Flavivirga eckloniae: one gene and its partner. The protein of the gene in region 1 interacts with the protein of each later gene in a pairwise test. Links are inferred from orthologs where the notes say so. Each region holds a gene or a part of one and is shown on either strand. Other genes may lie near its edges.

Region 1 (3,950 bases):
TTATATCGACAGCAAAACTTGCTCCAACGGGTGTTATAAAATTTAATGGTGAGGCTTCGTTGTAAAAAATATTAAGTTTAAAATCGTCTGGACTTAAATTGAAAGCTCCAGAATCGTAGATATTCTTCATCATTAAATCCCAAATCGGTTGTTCTACACTGGTAATACTACTTTTTAATAGTTTTAAAACCAAGTTAGTATTTACAACCTGGGTTACCTGTCCTGTATTGTTTGTGGTTACATCGGTAGCATCTACACCATCGTTAGCAAATTCCCCTACCTGATATACTTTTCCGGCAACGGTATACTGAAACGCAACTGCTAAAACCTCATCGTTATTTAAACGCTGATTTAATGATATATATCCTAACTCTGAGTTTAAGGTATATTCTTGACCGCTTATTAATTTTCTGGCGTTTTCCAGCTTGGCATAATCTGAACCTTCACTAACTGCACCTGATTGTGATCCAAAACCTTGCTGGGCTGTTGCTATATCCCTAATAGCTTCAGTCAAAATAGACCCCGAACCAATAGTAGTAGGATTAAATCTATTATTACCATTATCTGGGAATACATTAGAGTTGGTTATAAAACCATTTGGTATCGGATCCAATAGTATATGATCATTGGCCTGATTTGCAGGGTCGTAAAACGATTCTCCTAAATCTTGAAGCGCTACAATGTTTCTAACATTTTCGGTTCTATTACTTCTGTTAGTTATCCAAACTTCGAGTCTTGTTATTTGTAACCCTTTATTATTTATAAATGGATAGTTTTTCAAGGATTCGTCGTAAGTATCCCTAAAATATTGTGCTAAAAAGAAGTGTCTGTTTTCGTCATAGTCTCTAACGAATAAATCGAATTCTTCTAGGGTACCCCCTCCTTGCGCTACAACTGTATTAGATTGTGATTTTTGTTCGGAAAAAACTCCTGTAAAAGTTGTTTTTCCAAACTGTAATTCTGCCTTTACACCAAATAAACTTTGTGCTCCTGTAATTAACGAGCTATTTAGAGGCATACTTACATTACCTATTTCTATTTTTCGAATGATATCATCTTCTGTAGGTGTATATTCTAATTTAACAAGATTCTGAAAATCGAACGTTGATTCTGTATCGAAATTTGCTGTTACTTGTAGTCGTGTACCAACTTTCCCCAGCATACTTAAACTAATTCGCTGGTCGAAATCGGGAGTAAGGTTACTTCTGTTTCTTGGTGAAAATGATGGATTATCTTGTTTTGAAAACAAGAGTCCTAAATCTATTTCTACAGATCCTTGTGGAATGACTTCTATTGTATTTCCTCCAAAAATGGATTCAAATAAACCCGATTTCACATAAAACTCTGGCAACAGGTTTTTTCGTTCGTCTTTGGAATCACCTTTTTTACCATCAAAGGCATCAATTTTTTCTTTGTAATAGGACTTTAAATTTTCTTTAGCTACTAAATCGTAATACTCTTTTGGTGTTAAGATAATCGGGTATTTAAGATCGAAGTTCCCTATCTTTTCTGTATAGATGTATCGGTTTGTTTCGGGATCGTAAGTATATTTAGATTCTACACTGTTAGGCTTAGGTGTTTTTAAACGCCCCACATTATATCCTGTTTTAACCGAATCTTGAACAGGTTCTTGAGACCATGCTCCTACTGAGAAAAGTAGTGCTAAAATTAAAAAAGCATTTTGGCTTTTTTTAAGGTAACTTGCGGTAAATATTCCATTTAGACCGAAGTCGAAATACATAGAAGTGCTCAACACTGATTGTTTAGCACGACGATTTTTAATTAGTTTATAAAATTTAAAGTTGGTTTTATTCAAATCTATTATAAATTTTTCAAAGCCTGTTTTATAATGGTTTCCACATCGGCATCTGGTTGCACGACTATAATTTTATCTACAACACGTTCTGCCTGTTTTTTTGCAAAACCAAGGACTTCTAAAGCAGATAACGCTTCATCTTTATTGGTATTGCCCTGAGAAACGGAAACTTCGTCAATATCATAAATCTTTAAGATTTTATCTTTTAAATCTATAATAACGCGCTGGGCTGTTTTGGCTCCAATTCCTTTTATAGATTGAATTAAAGCAACATCGTTAGAAGCTATTCCTTCTCGTACTTGTTTTGGTGTTAATGAAGATAGCATCGTACGTGCCGTACTTGCTCCAATACCACTTACGGAAATGAGCAGCCTGAAAATCTCCCTTTCTGCTAACGATGAAAATCCATAAAGCGTATGCGAATCTTCCTTAACTTGAAGATGAGTAAAGAGCTTTAAATTTTCATTATCAGGAATTTGAGAAAATGTATGTAATGAAATGTTTAGCATATAGCCTACTCCATTACATTCAAGAACAACATGTGTTGGATTTTTTTCAGTGAGTTTTCCTTGAATATGTGTTATCATGTATATTGTTCGTTAACCGACCAAATGTAATAAATTTATTCACACTAAATTACTTCCTGTCAGCATTTTCTAACTCCCACTTTTCTTTATTCTGTGCATCAATCACGGCAATGGCTGCCATATTCACTATTTCATCAACGCTGGCTCCTAATTGTAAAATGTGCGCAGGCTTTTTTAACCCCATCATAATAGGTCCAATAGAGTCGGCTTCGTGCAATTCCTTTAACAATTTATAAGTAATATTTGCTGAATCCAGATTTGGAAAAACCAATGCATTTACTTTTTTACCTACCAGTTTAGAAAACGGAAACTTCTCCCGAAGCATCTCATCGTTTAATGCAAAATCTGTTTGCAACTCCCCATCTACATTCATATCTGGAAAATGACGATGTAAATAAGAAACAGCCTCTCTAATTTTAGAGGACATCGGGTGATCTGAAGAACCAAAATTCGAATACGATACCATGGCCAATACGGGATCTAAACCAAACATCTTGATGACTTTAGCGGTCATCTGGGTAATCTTTGCTAAATCCTTGGCTCCCGGATCAATATTTATTGAGGTATCGCTTAAAAATAGCGGCCCTCTTTTTGTCATCATTAAATTGGTAGTGGCTATACGTGTTACACCATGTACCATTCCTATAAGTTCCAATATAGGTTTTACCACAGTTGGGTAATTCCGGGAATATCCAGAAATAAGCGCATCGGCATCTCCTTCGTTCACCATCATAGCTGCGAAGTAGTTACGTTCTCTCATTAAACGCTGTGCCGAGTAATAAGTAACCCCTCTACGTTTACGCTGTTCCCAATACACTTTGGCATACTTGTTTTTACGCGGGTTCTCTTCTTCTGTTTTTGGGTCAATAATAGGAATATCAGCATCAAAGTCTATTTCTGCCTTAAGAGATTCTATGGTTTCTTTTCTACCTAAAAGTATTGGGTGTGCGATGCCTTCCTCATAAACTATTTGAGCTGCTTTTAAAACATCCAATTGATCTGCTTCTGCAAACACAACACGTTTTGGGTCTAGCTTGGCTCTGTTAAGAAGTAATCTTACTAACTTATTATCAGATCCCAATCGTTCCAACAACTCATCTTTATACTTTTCCCAATCGGCAATAGGCTGCTGGGCCACTCCAGTATCCATTGCGGCTTTAGCCACCGCTGGAGGTATTTCGGCAATAAGTCGAGGGTCGAAAGGTTTTGGTATTATATAGTTGTTACCAAATGTGAGTTTGGTTTCTCCGTAGGCTATATTAACCTGTTCCGGAACTGGCTCTTTAGCCAATTTAGCTAATGCTTTAACAGCAGCCATTTTCATGGCTTCGTTAATTTTTGTAGCACGAACATCTAAAGCTCCTCTAAATATAAATGGAAACCCTAATACGTTGTTTACCTGATTAGGATGATCGCTACGACCTGTTGCCATTATAATATCTTTACGAGTTGCAACAGCTACATCGTATTTAATTTCCGGATCTGGATTGGCCATAGCAAAAACAATTGGGTTTTTGGCCATAGCTAACAACATATCTGGCGACACG
Region 2 (3,454 bases), 1.6 Mb from region 1 along the record:
ACTTAATGTAACGATTATGCTTATTAAAACCATAATTAATTATCGGCTTTAGGCAAGTTAAAATTAATTACAAAGTAGCTGCCAATAATGCTAGGTAAAACAAAATTCAACAACCACATAAGAGTGATGGTACTCAAAACAGCAATCTCGTTAATCCCTACAATACCAAATAAATAAATGGCAACACTACCTTTAATAACAACATCGAATATGAAAATGGACGGTATTATTGATGCTAATAAGTACATGGACGTTATAACAGTCATGGCCTCAAGATACGATATATCAATTCCGAAAAGTTGTAATAGAAAGTAAAATTGAAAAGAAAACACCATATAGCGCAGCAAGGATAAAAGTAAAGCCAGTGCCATATTTTTTTTAGGAAATTCTAAAATAAAATGTTTGATTTTTTTTATGGAAAATCCCTTAACAGTGAGTTTTGTTTTTTGCATACCAAATCCTATTAAACCAATAATAAGTAGGGCGATTAAAAGAAATTGAGCCAGCTTATAATAATTAATATCAATTTGGTGCTTCACTATAAAGAAGCAAAAACCAATACATCCAAAAATAGTTGTGATACACATTTGTGATACATTTCCCAGTAAATTAATCAGAACGATACGTTTTCTGTAATTAGCTGTGTAATAAATGGCTTTAGCGCCATATTCGCCAATTCTATTTGGTGTGAATAACGAAGCGGTTAAAGAACCCAAACTTTGTTCGAAAGCATTTTTTAAACTTATTTTTTTAATAGGATCGACTAACTTTTGCCATTTTATAATTTCAAAAAACAAATTTAAAAATGTCAAAAAAAGTAGAAAAAGCATGTTTTTAATCGAAAAAGCATCTTTTTTTGATAAAAACCCAATAAAAGCATTAAAATCCAGTTCTGGATTATGCATTAACTTACGGTAAATAAAATAAAAAGCACCGATTACAATACTTAATTTAATAAGCCCAAAAAAGAATTGTTTAGTTTTGTACGGTAGCGTATAAGTCATATACCAAGTTAAGAGTGCAAATTAAATTATTTACATCATGACCTCAAATTTAAAAACATATAAAAAAGCTTTTTGTGCAATTGCTTTAATATTTATTTGTTTTGTTTCCTCTTCTCAAGGAAACACCAGTACATTTAAAGCCCAATTTGCTTTAGGATTAAACAGCCCGACCGAGGATGGATTCGTTACAGGCTTTGAAGGAAAAACAATTAATTTCCCCTCAGTAAATGTAGGAGTTCAATATATGTTCAGGCAGGCACTAGGAGCAAAATTGGATTATGGGTTTAATAGAATGTCTAATAAAAGTGAAGCATCAGAATTTAAGCTTAATTACACTCGTGTTAATTTGCAATTAGTATATAATGCAAATAGAATGTTTAACCTATCGCAACGTACGGGAGTATTTGTACATGCAGGACCAGGATATTCAAATGTAAGCCCTTTGGGGAATTTTACGCAAAATAAAACCTCGTTTATGAATGCGATGGCCGGAATAGAATTTCATCATGGTATTTCCGATAAACTGTCCATCTATGCCGATCTTGCATATGTTCATGGATTTTTAAAGGATTTTTCTCCCGTAACAGATGGGTACGGATCCTTTAACGGAAACCTTGTAACACTAACTATAGGAGCCTCAATATCACTTAGTGGTTGTTATTATTGCGATCAATATGACTAAGGAAAGAATTATTTTAGGTATTGACCCCGGTACAACCATTATGGGTTTCGGACTCATAAAAGTCGTTGGTAAAAACATGCAGTTTTTACAACTAAATGAACTTGATTTAAAAAAATACAACGATCATTACTTAAAATTAAAACTCATTTTCGAGCGCACGATAGAACTCATCGATACACATAATCCGGACGAAATTGCTATTGAAGCTCCCTTTTTTGGTAAAAACGTACAAAGTATGCTAAAACTGGGTAGAGCCCAGGGCGTTGCTATGGCAGCGGGCTTAAGTAGGGAGATACCAATTACGGAATATCTTCCTAAAAAGATTAAAATGGCCATAACAGGCAACGGAAGCGCAAGCAAAGAACAGGTAGCCAAAATGCTGCAAAGTCTTTTAGGTTTAAAAACATTACCTAAAAATTTGGATGCCACAGACGGTTTAGCTGCAGCAGTTTGTCATTTTTACAACTCAGGCAAGGTTAGTGTTGGCAAAAATTACACAGGGTGGGGTGCTTTTGTAAAACAGAATCCTGATAAGCTTGGTTAGTTTTAGTTCCCAGTAAGCATTGGCAGTTTGCAGTATTTACATAAATCATTTGAGGTTACTAAGTTTTTAATAAAGATTTATAATAAAATTTAAATCGTAGCTCAAGAAAAATACCTTTATTACTGAACACTGAACACTGAACACTGAACACTGAACACTGAACACTGAACACTGAACACTGAACACTGAACACTGAATACCAAAAAATGTCAGGCATATACATCCACATACCATTTTGTAAACAAGCATGTTTTTATTGCGACTTTCATTTCTCAACGTCTTTAAAGAAGAAGGATGCATTGGTTCACGCCTTAATAAAGGAATTGGAATTGAGAAAAGAAGTATTGGTAAATCATAAAATAGAAACCATTTATTTTGGGGGAGGCACCCCGAGTTTATTAACAGATAACGAATTGCAGTTATTAATAGATTCGGTTTATAAAAACTATTCGGTAATTAATAATCCCGAAATCACTTTAGAAGCGAATCCCGACGATTTAACCGATAACATTTTTGAGAAATACAGAGCTGCTGGAATAAACCGACTTAGTATTGGCATTCAGTCTTTTTTTGAAGACGATTTAAAAAACATGAACCGTGCACATAATGCCGAAGAAGCCAAGACATGCTTAAAAGTAGCCACGGAATATTTCGATAACATTACAATCGATCTCATTTACGGGATTCCCAATATGAGTTTGGAAAAATGGAATAAAAATCTTGAAATGGCTTTTGGTTATGGTGTTAATCATATATCTAGCTATGCACTTACAGTTGAACCCAAAACAGCACTAGATGCTTTTATAAAAAAGGGAAATTATCCGCCAATTGATGAAGCTTTGGCTCTTGAGCATTTTAATCATTTAGTAGATAAAACTAACGAACAAGGCTATGTGCATTATGAGATTTCAAATTTTGGAAAACCTAATTATTTCTCTAAACACAATACCAGTTATTGGCAAGGTAAACCATATCTAGGCATAGGGCCTTCTGCACATTCATTTAACGGAAATCAACGAAGCTGGAATGTGTCGAACAACTCAAAATATATAGAAGCAATTCAAAATAACGAATTGCCTAGCACACTAGAAACACTTTCTAAGGAAGATCAGTATAACGAATACATCATGACGGGGTTGCGAACCATTTGGGGCGTGTCTTTAAATAAAATAGAACAGAGTTTTGGAAACGATTATCTTCTCCATTTAAAAACATCTACAGAAA

The links.
Region 2: the proteins of ruvA (region 1) and ruvC interact in binary tests that used the Escherichia coli proteins (3 or more experiments, as listed by UniProt). The link is inferred for Flavivirga eckloniae from one-to-one orthologs.

Annotation. Positions count from the first base shown.
Region 1 is NZ_CP025791.1:2,271,403-2,275,352, forward strand. What follows is about bases 613-3,498. They hold ruvA (Holliday junction branch migration protein RuvA), read right to left. Parts: upstream 2,404-3,498; coding sequence 1,822-2,403; downstream 613-1,821. Other genes in these bases: sov (T9SS outer membrane translocon Sov/SprA), read right to left, coding at 613-1,741; C1H87_RS09350 (NADP-dependent malic enzyme), read right to left, coding at 2,453-3,498. Also shown: more of sov, read right to left, coding at 1-612; more of C1H87_RS09350, read right to left, coding at 3,499-3,950. UniProt on the Escherichia coli protein: The RuvA-RuvB-RuvC complex processes Holliday junction (HJ) DNA during genetic recombination and DNA repair.
Region 2 is NZ_CP025791.1:3,897,762-3,901,215, forward strand. What follows is about bases 533-3,454. They hold ruvC (crossover junction endodeoxyribonuclease RuvC), read left to right. Parts: upstream 533-1,678; coding sequence 1,679-2,230; downstream 2,231-3,454. Other genes in these bases: C1H87_RS16110 (lysylphosphatidylglycerol synthase domain-containing protein), read right to left, coding at 533-1,004; C1H87_RS16115 (outer membrane beta-barrel protein), read left to right, coding at 1,042-1,686; hemW (radical SAM family heme chaperone HemW), read left to right, coding at 2,437-3,454. Outside these bases: C1H87_RS16105 (glycosyltransferase), read right to left, coding at 1-33; more of C1H87_RS16110, read right to left, coding at 36-532.